One region of the Halobacillus sp. AWH4_228 genome, then DNA from elsewhere that is predicted to be linked to it. Evidence: a T-box and tRNA genes for the amino acid it is inferred to sense, from the RefSeq annotation. Region 1 holds a T-box; the other holds one or more tRNA genes.
The links. The T-box of region 1 lies ahead of argS (arginine--tRNA ligase). A T-box ahead of a tRNA ligase gene usually reads a tRNA of that ligase, here a tRNA-Arg.
Positions count from the first base shown of each region.

Region 1 (6,327 bases):
TAATGCTTCCACAAAACCCGTTTCCTTAAGAAAAGGAGGACGGAGAAAGGTGCACGTTTCCCTAATCTGACTGACAACCCCCAGCAAACCTTCCTGTACGTCAGAGAGTTCATCTTTTACATGACGATCCAAATGATCCAAGGCGGCTATTTCTTCTACTTTCCGATACCACACCAGCTGTTCCTGAAGAGCAGAATCATGCAGGTCGGCGGAAAGTCTTGCTCTTTCCTCTTCTGAAAGCTTAAACATGAACCGAAGCATCCACGAAGGTACACGTCGTTCATCCTGGATCGAACTTTTTAAATCTTCGGTCACTCCTTCAATCAATTGAAAATTTTCATATACGATGCTTGTATATTGGACGATGGTTTTCAGCCAACGCTGCTCATCCTGGTTGAACGGTGTCCGGTTGACTTTTTGTTCAATCCATAATATATCGACCGTATCATGCTTTTCACTAAGCACATACCCTAATCCATCTTCTAATAGAAACGGCATTCCTATGGACAACGACGTTCCTTTATAGGAGATATACGTCTGAATCAATGGGTAGGGGATGGATTCATCTCCCGCAATGAGGTTCATCTCATTTTCTATTTTGTCATAGGAGAACAGGCAGGCATGCTCTACTGGAAGCACCTCTTTGATTTCACGGAGCAGCCGGTCATCCAGCTCTTCTTTTTTTAATATTTTTGCTACATCATAGGAAAACCGATCAAGACTCAGCTGATAGTTAAACTTATCTCCAAACCATTTGGAACGAAGAGAAAACTTTTCTTCAAAATAGAAAAACAAAATCAAGAGTCCGTAGGTTAGAATCCCCAGTCTGATCCACTGCAGGTCATCCAGATTCGTAAAGAAAACGAGCAGAATCATAACCACAGCCGTCAACAGGAAAGAAATGACCGCATAGTACCGCAAACGGCTGTTAATAAAGTCAATATCAAATATCCGATCCGTCAGCACGAGATAAAGAAAAAAGATCGGCAGAAAGATGAGGAATACCGCGGTTACAGGCGCAGGAATCAGTTCAACGCCGACAACTGCATTAGGCAGCGCCGTCAAGAAGATAAAAGGAAAAAACGAGACGATGATTCCGAAAATCGCATTTTGAAAAATCGACTTATGTATGGTTTTCCGAAAGGTCAGATAAGAATACAGGAGAACACTCAAACCGATAAGAATCTCCATGGAAAAAAGAATCAGCTGCGTATTGCGGATCACTTCATAATGCCCCAGAGACATCCAGAAAATAGATATGATATCCATAAGAACGACAACCAGATTAATGGAATAGACCGCAGCCAATAGGCGCTTTTTAATCAGATGAATCTCGTATTTCAAGAAATATTGATAATGAAAATGCAGAAACAGCACAGGAACCATCATCAAGCTGAAACTGTTGATAATCCTCGCAAGAGTATCCGTTCTCGCAGAAGCGCCTGCACTTAAATACCCAATACCAACAGCCAGAAGAAAGGCGATCAGATAAAACGCAACCGGGTCCCCCCGTTTTTTTACATAGACTTGTAATGAAAACGAAAATAAAACGAAAAATACAACCGTCGGCAGTATGGTATGATAAAGCAGCGTATTATAGTTCATCGGGTTTTGGACCTTATATTCCAACTCGGTTCCTGCTCTCATGACCTTCATCTGGTTAAGGTTACCGATCACCCCGTAATTTTGAATGGAGTGATACCTGGCTGCCTCCTGGTGATTGACTTCAATAACACGATCTCCCTCTTTTATTTTCCGGTGAGCAGCCCAGCCAATCGAATCCACTTTCGTCACGATCAAGGATCTTTCTTTATTCTCACTGACATCGATACCTACATATGTTTTCGTCATCGTTACGAAAATTAAATAAAGAGCAACAACAAAGATAAAACTAAAATAAAAGATAAATCTCTTACTTTTTATTCGAGCCATTTCCATTCCCTTTCTTTTATAACGTCAAAAAAGCCAGAGTATCTCTGGCTTTCAGGATCTCTATCATGGATTACTTCCAGTAACACATTCTCCACTCTATGCCCTGAAGGTCTTCGGATGCGAACACATCAATAAGGGCTTCCTTTTCCACTTCAGAAACACCCGGAAGGTCGGCTTTTCCCTCTTTCACAGCATTCATAAGCGCTGGATTTTGTACAATCTTCTGAACCAATTCAAATAGCATGATTGTTTCCTCCTTATGCAAGATCCATCTTTTATAAATCTTCAATCCTCTTCCTCATTTGTTCCTTCCAAGCCTGCCCTGCCTGAAACACGTCCAGCTCCCGTAACGCCTGCCGTTGATATTTCCGGATCAGCACCTGGATATATGGTTTGACAGGGGACCGGGATACCCACTCAAACAACGGCTGCTTTCTATCTGTGATAAACGATTGATCGACACGGCCTTCATAGTAATCACGTACCCAGCCGGCTTCCTCACTGCTTTCCCGCAGGAGCAGAAATACAGGGAGGGTCCACTTCTTGTTAATGAGATCATTTTTAGCATCGAAACGCACAATGTCCTGCAGGTCATTCACTAACTGAGCCGCAATTCCAAAACTCTCCGCATACAAACGAACGCCTGAAAGGTCTTCATTCTCTTGAAAAGCTGCTCCGGCCATACAGGCACATGCCATCAGCGAACCGGATTTCCGCCTGATCATCCTTAGAAATTCTTCTTCCGTAGAAGCGGATTCATTCAGGTCGGCGTGCTGACCATTCACCGCCTGCAGGACCTGCTGGTGCATGGCCTGAAGAGCATCCGAAGATGTTTCTTTTTGAAAAGGGGACTCATGCATCAGCTGCATGCTCAGCATCAAAAACCCCGTCGAAATATTCATGGACGAGGCAGAAGACACCTGACTCCAAGGTTTATCGCCAGCATCTTCATCCTGAAGATCATCCAGGATATCAAGAGCCAGTATTAAAAACTCGATAGCTGCCGATAGAACATACACCCCTTCATGCTTTTTCCTGCTATGGATATGAAAGTGCAGCTGCGTCAACGGCGAAAAGGAAAACCCTTCTGCTTTCTTATAGGAGATAAACCGCTCAGCCATCCGGGCAAGGACGGCTTCGTTCAAATGAGTCTTCACCGCTTGAACCATCATGCTGTGTAAACGGTCGGGTGAATAACTCGGAATCATTCCCATACGTCACCTCCCTTTCCAAAAAATGTGTCGAAATCTGATTGCAAAACAACACTATCACATCAAGAATAAACGTCAAAAGGTAGTAAAGTATTATGTAATTAGATAGAAAATTCCTCCCCCATCTTTCTATGCGTACATCCTCCGCTCGTTGGTGATGGATTTACTTTCTCACAGGCTTACATAGAAGTGTTATCGATTTGTCATACAAATGTTATCTATTTGTCATAATCAAAGTTTCCTATTCCTGCTTGAAAGATGTTTTTCAAATACTCCTTAAACAGCACAACAGACGTACATCGCTGTCCCATACGTTCGAGCATTCATGAATATTTTGTATAAACAAATGATAAGCCGGCTTTACTTATCAGGCAGTCTTGCCTGAACACCATCGAATGGTTCATTTTCTGACAGGATAAAAGAAACCGCTCTCATTCATATGCGCCTTTTTACACACGTTATTTTCCATGAACGGGATCATTATAAATTTATGGGAATTAAAAGGGTTTATATACCCAGTTTAAAATGTGAAAATTTATGAAATTCATTCCAGAACCGATCGTTATAGAGGCCTATTTACTGTATTTTTACAAAACGCGGCTTCTTACGTTGGCGCGTATCACGTCCCGCATTCCACATGGACCCTTTTTACATGAAACATTGCATCGTGGCTGGAAATCCGATATAATCTTTTCAACTATTCAAAATCAATGACAAAGAGAGTAGCCGGCGGGAAGGTCACAGCGAACCGGGGGTGGTGGAAGCCCGGATGTCCTTCTGTCGGTGAACCGGACTTTGGAGATGGTCTTCTGAAACACACGTAGGAAGATCCGGGGACACCCCGTTATCAAATTCAAGCGGCTGATTTACATTCAGCTATAAGAGTGGCACCGCGAGTCCAGGCCTCGTCTCTTTTTTAGAGACGGGGCCTTTTTATATGGAAAAGGAGGAGCATAGATGGAAAAGCAAATGACAGCACTTCAAATATCTCACATACTCGGAGAGGATTATCCACGCGAATGGGTGGAGTCCATGTTGGAGGTACCGAAAAAGGCATCCTTTGGGGATGTCTCCTTCCCCTGCTTCGCTCTAGCCAAGTCGATGCGTAAAAAACCAGTCATCATTGCAGGAGAAATCGCCTCCAGACTGAACCACCCTGTTTTTGATCAGGTAGAGGTCCAGGGTGGTTATATCAACATCTTCTTTGACCGCTCGTTCATTACCGAACATACGTTGAATCAAGTTCTTGAGGACCCTGAAGCTTATGGCAGCCATACCTTTGGGGAGGGGAAAAACGTAGTCTTAGATATGTCCTCTCCGAACATCGCCAAACCCTTCTCCATGGGTCACCTCCGCTCCACCGTCATTGGAAACGCCCTGGCCAATCTCATGGACAAGTGCGGCTATACTCCCGTAAAGGTCAACTACATCGGAGATTACGGGACACAGTTCGGGAAACTTCTGGCCGCCTACACCCGCTGGGGCGATCCAGATGTCGTCGAAGCTGATCCAATCAAGGAACTGACTAAGCTATATGTGACATTTCACGAAGCTGCCGAGGAAGAACCTTCCCTCATTGAAGAAGGCAGAGAATGGTTCAAGAAGCTGGAATCCCAGGACCCGGAGGCGCTCACCCTTTGGAACTGGTTCCGCGAAGCCTCCCTGAACGAATTCAACACGTTATATGAAATGCTTGGAGTGGATTTTGATTGGACTCGCGGTGAGGCTTATTATACGGACAAAATGGAGCCTGTCATCAAACTTTTGGAGGAAAAGGGTCTGTTGGAAACATCAGAAGGAGCGGATGTGGTTCAACTGGGCGATACAATGCCCCCTTGTCTGATCCGTAAAAGCAACGGCACCACTACGTATGCCACCCGTGATCTCGCTGCCGCCATCGACCGCTATCAGTCTTATCCTTTCGAAAAAAGTCTGTATGTTGTTGGCAGTGAACAGTCCCTTCATTTTCAGCAGATGAAGCTTGTATTGAAAAAGGCCGGGTTTGAGTGGGCAGACCGATTGGAGCATGTCTCGTTCGGGATGATTCTGCAGCATGGAAAAAAGATGTCTACGAGAAAAGGGAAGACGGTTTTGTTGGAAGAAGCTCTGAAGGAAGCCGTAGCGCAGGCACTCTTGAATATGAAAGAGAAAAATCCCAACCTCACGAATCCTGAAGAAACAGCGCGCCAAGTCGGAGTTGGAGCCGTGATTTTTCACGATTTAAAGCAGGATCGACGTCATGATATTGAATTTTCTCTCGAGGATATGCTTACTTTTGAAGGAAATACCGGTCCATATCTGCAGTACACTCATGCCCGCGCATGCTCGCTTTTACGTAAAGGCGGATTTTCGGCAGACACTCCGCAGCCGGCGGTTGACGACCCTGAAGCCTGGCCATTAGTAAAGGCGGTCCGTGCATTTCCAGAAATGACTCAAATGGCCTGTACGACCAATGATCCCTCTAAAATTGCCCGTTACCTGCTGGACCTTGCCCGAACATTCAATCACTTTTATGCCAAATCAAAAATTATCGGCTCCGCTTCCCAACAGGAACGCCTGACGCTCGTTTACGCATTTGCCGTCGTACTGAAGGAAGGGCTGCGTCTGCTTGGAATGGCTGCGCCGGAACATATGTAAATCAGGAACATTTCCAACATCCGCCCGCTTTCTATTATAATGAAGGTAAGACTTTAATCAGGGGGCGGATGTTCAATGTATCCTTTGTACTATGCCATCATCATTGTTTTGTCGATTACCGCTTTGGTCAGTACGGTTGTCATTGCCAAAAACATGGACAAGTCGGAAAACCAGTTGACCCCGGAAGAGGATCTGCAGCACTTGAAATCCGATAAAAAAGATCAAGGAAGCATTCCTTTACTCTCCACGATCTACGCGATCACTTTTGTGATCACTATTATTCTTTGCTGGATTTTTATTTTCTAGGGCCTGTTTCACTCACCACCAGGGCCCTTTTTCCAGTGCCATGCATTTTCTCCAACGGGCAGGATATGGATCCAGGTTATCCAGTCCTTTCACTCCCCTTCCTCTGCACATTGACTATTTTTTACATAAATTGCGCAGAATGCACACATACTCTATTTAAAAACATGTTATCTTTCAAGCAGGTCTATGAATATCCTAATAACAGAATGGTCACAGCTGCTTGGATGGAGACAGTTTCACG
Region 1 is NZ_JBSWTE010000001.1:3,252,806-3,259,132, forward strand. Features, by position in the region: gene ACXADP_RS16965 (sensor histidine kinase) at 1-1,932, opposite strand, end outside; gene comX (competence pheromone ComX) at 2,003-2,176, opposite strand; gene ACXADP_RS16975 (polyprenyl synthetase family protein) at 2,208-3,146, opposite strand; T-box leader at 3,845-4,059, shown strand; gene argS (arginine--tRNA ligase) at 4,101-5,780, shown strand; gene ACXADP_RS16985 (hypothetical protein) at 5,856-6,086, shown strand.

Region 2 (6,327 bases), 450 kb from region 1:
TGGGCTGATTCCGTTTCGCTCGCCGCTACTTGGGAAATCGCGTTTGCTTTCTCTTCCTCCGGGTACTTAGATGTTTCAGTTCCCCGGGTCTGCCTTCCTATACCTATGTATTCAGTATAGGATACTGTCCCATTACGAACAGTGGGTTTCCCCATTCGGAAATCTCCGGGTCAAAGCCTGCTTACGGCTCGCCGGAGCATATCGGTGTTAGTCCCGTCCTTCATCGGCTCCTAGTACCAAGGCATCCACCGTGCGCCCTTATTCACTTAACTATCTTCGTGAAAAGACGTTTATATATATCAATTAGATGTCTTGTCATCATGATCTCATCGCTAGATGAGTCATAATTCCTTATCCAGTTTTCAAGGTTCACAAATTTGAAAGATGCTTTGATCTCTCAAAACTGAACAACCAACACAGTACGTTTCCGTAATATCCTTAGAAAGGAGGTGATCCAGCCGCACCTTCCGATACGGCTACCTTGTTACGACTTCACCCCAATCATTGGCCCCACCTTCGGCGGCTGGCTCCAAAAAGGTTACCTCACCGACTTCGGGTGTTGCCAACTCTCGTGGTGTGACGGGCGGTGTGTACAAGGCCCGGGAACGTATTCACCGCGGCATGCTGATCCGCGATTACTAGCGATTCCGGCTTCATGCAGGCGAGTTGCAGCCTGCAATCCGAACTGAGAATGGTTTTATGGGATTTGCTACACCTCGCGGCTTCGCTGCCCTTTGTACCATCCATTGTAGCACGTGTGTAGCCCAGGTCATAAGGGGCATGATGATTTGACGTCATCCCCGCCTTCCTCCGGTTTGTCACCGGCAGTCACCTTAGAGTGCCCAACTGAATGCTGGCAACTAAGATTAGGGGTTGCGCTCGTTGCGGGACTTAACCCAACATCTCACGACACGAGCTGACGACAACCATGCACCACCTGTCACTTGGTCCCCGAAGGGAAATCCCTATCTCTAGGGAGGTCCAAGGATGTCAAGACCTGGTAAGGTTCTTCGCGTTGCTTCGAATTAAACCACATGCTCCACCGCTTGTGCGGGCCCCCGTCAATTCCTTTGAGTTTCAGCCTTGCGGCCGTACTCCCCAGGCGGAGTGCTTAATGCGTTAACTTCAGCACTAAGGGGTGGAAGCCCCCTAACACCTAGCACTCATCGTTTACGGCGTGGACTACCAGGGTATCTAATCCTGTTTGCTACCCACGCTTTCGCACCTCAGCGTCAGAAACAGACCAGAGAGTCGCCTTCGCCACTGGTGTTCCTCCACATATCTACGCATTTCACCGCTACACGTGGAATTCCACTCTCCTCTTCTGTCCTCAAGTTCCCCAGTTTCCAATGACCCTCCACGGTTGAGCCGTGGGCTTTCACATCAGACTTAAGGAACCGCCTGCGCGCGCTTTACGCCCAATAATTCCGGACAACGCTTGCCCCCTACGTATTACCGCGGCTGCTGGCACGTAGTTAGCCGGGGCTTCCTCGTCAGGTACCGTCAAGGTACCGCTCTATTCGCACGGTACTTGTTCTTCCCTGACAACAGAACTTTACGATCCGAAGACCTTCATCGTTCACGCGGCGTTGCTCCGTCAGACTTTCGTCCATTGCGGAAGATTCCCTACTGCTGCCTCCCGTAGGAGTCTGGGCCGTGTCTCAGTCCCAGTGTGGCCGATCACCCTCTCAGGTCGGCTACGCATCGTTGCCTTGGTGAGCCGTTACCTCACCAACTAGCTAATGCGCCGCGGGCCCATCTGTAAGTGATAGCGAGAAGCCATCTTTCAACTCATCTTCATGCGAAGAAAAGTATTACCCGGCATTAGCCCCGGTTTCCCGGGGTTATTCCGATCTTACAGGCAGGTTGCCCACGTGTTACTCACCCGTCCGCCGCTCGTTCCACGAGTTTCACCCCGAAGGGATCCACTCGCTTCCCGCGCTCGACTTGCATGTATTAGGCACGCCGCCAGCGTTCGTCCTGAGCCAGGATCAAACTCTCCATAAAAGTAGTTTGACTTGCTCATCTGCACACCGAATGTGCTTGTTTCAAATTCCTTCATTAAAGAAGAAATGTTTTGACGTACTGGTTGGTTCGTTCAGTTTTCAAAGATCAAGTAATGGTGGGCCTGAGTGGACTTGAACCACCGACCTCACGCTTATCAGGCGTGCGCTCTAACCAACTGAGCTACAGGCCCCAATGGTGATTGAATAATGGAGCGGGTGAAGGGAATCGAACCCTCATCATCAGCTTGGAAGGCTGAGGTTTTACCACTAAACTACACCCGCATATATCATGTTGTATTTCTCGATGGTCGGGAAGACAGGATTCGAACCTGCGACCCCTTGGTCCCAAACCAAGTGCTCTACCAAGCTGAGCTACTTCCCGTTAAAATGGCGCGCCCGAGAGGAGTCGAACCCCTAACCTTCTGATCCGTAGTCAGACGCTCTATCCAATTGAGCTACGGGCGCATTTTATAATAGCTTTGCGTTGAAAGCGACTTTTCTATCTTAACACGTTTCCGTGTCGATTGCAACAACTTTTTTAAAGAAATTAGTTGGTGCGGTCGAGAGGACTTGAACCTCCACGGGATTAACTCCCACTAGGCCCTCAACCTAGCGCGTCTGCCGATTCCGCCACGACCGCAGCATTATTATAATGGAATGCTGATCATGGTAATTAAAGTGCGGGTGGAGGGACTTGAACCCCCACGCCGTGAAGCACTAGATCCTAAATCTAGCGTGTCTGCCAATTCCACCACACCCGCAAATAAATGGTGAGCCATGAAGGATTCGAACCTTCGACCCTCTGATTAAAAGTCAGATGCTCTACCAGCTGAGCTAATGGCTCTAAAGAAAGGAATCTATTACACTTGAAAATGATTTGTTCTTTTTAAAAGCACAAGAACCATCATACATCTTATTGATAATGTTGTCAACCCTTTTTCGAAGAAAAAATGGCTGGGCCAGCTGGATTCGAACCAGCGCATGACGGTACCAAAAACCGTTGCCTTACCGCTTGGCTATGGCCCAAAGATAATGGCGGTCCGGACGGGACTCGAACCCGCGACCTCCTGCGTGACAGGCAGGCATTCTAACCAACTGAACTACCGGACCCCTTAAAGGGTGATGCAAAGTGACCCGTACGGGATTCGAACCCGTGATACCGCCGTGAAAGGGCGGTGTCTTAACCACTTGACCAACGGGCCATTAAGAAAATGGCGGAGAAGGAGGGATTTGAACCCTCGCGCCGCTTACGCGACCTACACCCTTAGCAGGGGCGCCTCTTCAGCCACTTGAGTACTTCTCCGTAATGGCTCCAACGGTAGGATTCGAACCTACGACCGATCGGTTAACAGCCGATTGCTCTACCACTGAGCTACGTTGGAATAATGTCTCATTTCGTGCCGCTCGTTTATCGGCGACGTTTAATATCTTATAACATCCTGCCTGCAATGTCAAACCCTTTTTCGTGAAAAATTGTAGTTTCTTACGTTTTTTTGGGTTGTTTTGTTAAGGCTTATTTAATTTAACATGTGAGAAGTCGTTCGTCAACACAATTTTTACTTCTTTTTTAAACGGCCTTTACATTTTCCGCAGTGATACTTTTTCGTATCCACCTTCCTCTTCCGCTGATAAGTCTGACCGCACTGGACACACTCATAATGGTGGAACCCTTTCTTCTTTTCAGAAGGCAGCTGCGCGCAGAATCTCGGAGAGTCTGTTTTATGTAAAAGATCTTTGAATTCAGGATCACCATGTCCAAAGCCTTTCCCTTCTATATGAAGGTGATAGTGGCAGAGTTCATGTTTGATAATCCCTTCTAATTCAGCACCATCCAATTCTACAACATACTTCGGATTGATTTCAATGGTTCTTTTTGAAGGAATGTACCGCCCGCCTGTCGTTCGAAGACGAGAATTGAAGTATACATCATCCACAAATGGTTTGTCAAAATGTTTTTTGGATAATTGGTCCGTCCATGCTTCCAGCTGTTGTTGTGTCAAAGACTGCACAAGCACACCTCCCCTGTTCTGTGCATACTGTATCATACGTATTTAAAAAGAGGAACAGAAAGGAGCTGTCCGTCATGCCTTCCTGGCTGCAAGTACAGATGGAGCGTGCTTTCTTCAATAAAGATAAGTATCAGATCAAGCTGCTTAATCAGTGCTGGTACTATTATCAGCACCTCTATAAATAGAAATACCCGGAAGCCGCAGCTCCCAGGTATCCCTTTACGATTGAGGAATCATGGTCAAAGCAATCCTCTGCTTCTGGACATCCACCTTGTCCACCCATACTGTTACAACATCTCCAACAGAGACCATGTCCATCGGATGTTTGACGAATTTGTCAGCCAGTTTGGATATATGGACAAGCCCGTCCTGTTTTACTCCGATATCGACGAACGCACCGAAATCAACCACGTTACGAACGGTTCCTTCCAGTTCCATTCCCTCTTCCAAATCCTCCATGGAAAGGACGTTCGTCTTGAGCAGTGGCTTAGGAAGATCGTCACGTGGGTCACGGCCCGGCTGGATCAATGCCTTTTGAATATCTGTCAGCGTCAGCGTACCAATGCCGAATTCTTCCGAAGCGGCATTCAAGTCCATCTGCTTCAGCTTTTCACCCAATTGTCCATCCCCGAGGTCCTTACTTGTAAATCCAAGATTCTGAAGCAGCTTCCTTGTCGCCTGATAACTTTCCGGGTGGATCGACGTACGGTCGAGCGGTTCTTCTCCGTCCAGTACCCGGAGAAATCCGATACTCTGTTCGAACGTTTTCGCTCCGAGCCTTGGAATGTCCTTCAATTCTCTGCGTTTCGTAAACTTCCCGAGTTCCTCCCGCTTCTTCACGATGTTATTAGCCACCGTTTTACTCAAGCCGGATACATATTGAAGCAGGGAAGCAGAGGCTGTATTCACGTTTACTCCGACTTGGTTGACGGCCGTTTCTACAACAAACGTCAGGGACTCGTTCAATTTCTTCTGGGTAACATCATGCTGATACTGCCCGACGCCGATGGATTTAGGATCGATTTTCACCAGTTCCGCGAGTGGATCCTGGATTCGGCGGGCAATCGATACCGCGCTTCTTTCTTCGACTTGAAAATCCGGGAACTCTTCCCTGGCCAGCTTGGATGCTGAATACACACTGGCTCCCGCTTCGTTCACAATCATATAGGAAGCTTTCCAACTGTGCTTCTGGATCATATCACTAATGAACTGCTCTGTTTCTCGAGAGGCGGTTCCATTTCCAATGGCGATGAGCTCCATGTTGTACTGTTCCATCAATGACAGGAGTTTCTTTTCTGCGCCTTTGGTATCTTTTTTAGGTGCGGTTGGATAAATGACTCCGATATCGAGCACTTTTCCTGTTTCATCGATAACCGCAAGCTTACAGCCCGTACGGTATGCCGGATCAACTCCAAGTACAACCTTGCCTTTAAGCGGAGGCTGTAGCAGGAGGCTTCGCAGGTTGCTCGAAAACACATCAATCGCCTGCTCCTCAGCCACTTCGGAAAGAGAATTGCGGATCTCTCTTTCCACAGAAGGTTGAATGAGTCGTTTGTAGCTGTCCTGGATCGCGTCTGTCAGGATTCCTCTGAGTTCTCCGCCTGTTCCCCGCTTCACGACTTCTTTTTCCAGATACTGCGTAATACTGTCCTCAGGCGGTTGGACAGAAACCTTGATGATCCCTTCCTTCTCCCCACGGTTCATGGCCAGCACACGGTGGGAGGCGATGGAACGGACGGGCTCCTGGTAGTCGTAGTACATCTCAAAGACACCTTTTTCATCCTTGGCCTTGTCCTTCTCTGAAGAAGCGATGGTGCCTTTCTCATGCGTCTGCTTACGAATTCTTTCCCTGAATGCTGCGTCCTCTGATATCCATTCCGCCAGAATGTCATTCACACCTGCACGCACGTCTTCAACAGCCGGCAGCTCCTGTTCTTCGGAAATGTACGTCTGCGCCTCTGCTTCAAAGCCGAAAGATTCCTGCGCCCATACTTTAAGGGCCAGAGGTTCAAGCCCCTTTTCTTTCGCCACTGTGGCACGCGTCCTCCTTTTTTGCTTGTAAGGACGGTAAAGATCCTCCACCTTTTGGAGTTTTTCTGCTTTTTCTATGTCGGCTTTCAATTCATCCGTTAGTTTCCCCTGCTCATCGATCAAGCGAACGACTTCCTCTTTACGCTCAGCAAGGTTGACGGCATAATTCCACTGATCTTCAATGGTTTTAATTTGAACTTCATCAAGACCACCGGTCATCTCCTTACGATAACGGGCGATGAACGGGACGGTGTTCCCTTCGTTCAGCAGTTGAATCACCT
Region 2 is NZ_JBSWTE010000001.1:3,706,587-3,712,913, forward strand. Features, by position in the region: rRNA gene ACXADP_RS19035 (23S ribosomal RNA) at 1-272, opposite strand, end outside; rRNA gene ACXADP_RS19040 (16S ribosomal RNA) at 443-2,007, opposite strand; tRNA gene ACXADP_RS19045 (tRNA-Ile) at 2,121-2,197, opposite strand; tRNA gene ACXADP_RS19050 (tRNA-Gly) at 2,215-2,288, opposite strand; tRNA gene ACXADP_RS19055 (tRNA-Pro) at 2,312-2,388, opposite strand; tRNA gene ACXADP_RS19060 (tRNA-Arg) at 2,395-2,471, opposite strand; tRNA gene ACXADP_RS19065 (tRNA-Leu) at 2,559-2,646, opposite strand; tRNA gene ACXADP_RS19070 (tRNA-Leu) at 2,686-2,767, opposite strand; tRNA gene ACXADP_RS19075 (tRNA-Lys) at 2,775-2,850, opposite strand; tRNA gene ACXADP_RS19080 (tRNA-Gln) at 2,958-3,032, opposite strand; tRNA gene ACXADP_RS19085 (tRNA-Asp) at 3,040-3,116, opposite strand; tRNA gene ACXADP_RS19090 (tRNA-Glu) at 3,137-3,208, opposite strand; tRNA gene ACXADP_RS19095 (tRNA-Ser) at 3,219-3,309, opposite strand; tRNA gene ACXADP_RS19100 (tRNA-Asn) at 3,314-3,388, opposite strand; gene ACXADP_RS19105 (SprT family protein) at 3,563-4,015, opposite strand; gene cmpA (cortex morphogenetic protein CmpA) at 4,090-4,200, shown strand; gene ACXADP_RS19115 (Tex family protein) at 4,235-6,327, opposite strand, start outside.
Region 2: it encodes a tRNA-Arg, which carries the amino acid that the T-box ahead of argS (arginine--tRNA ligase) is inferred to sense. The anticodon was not compared.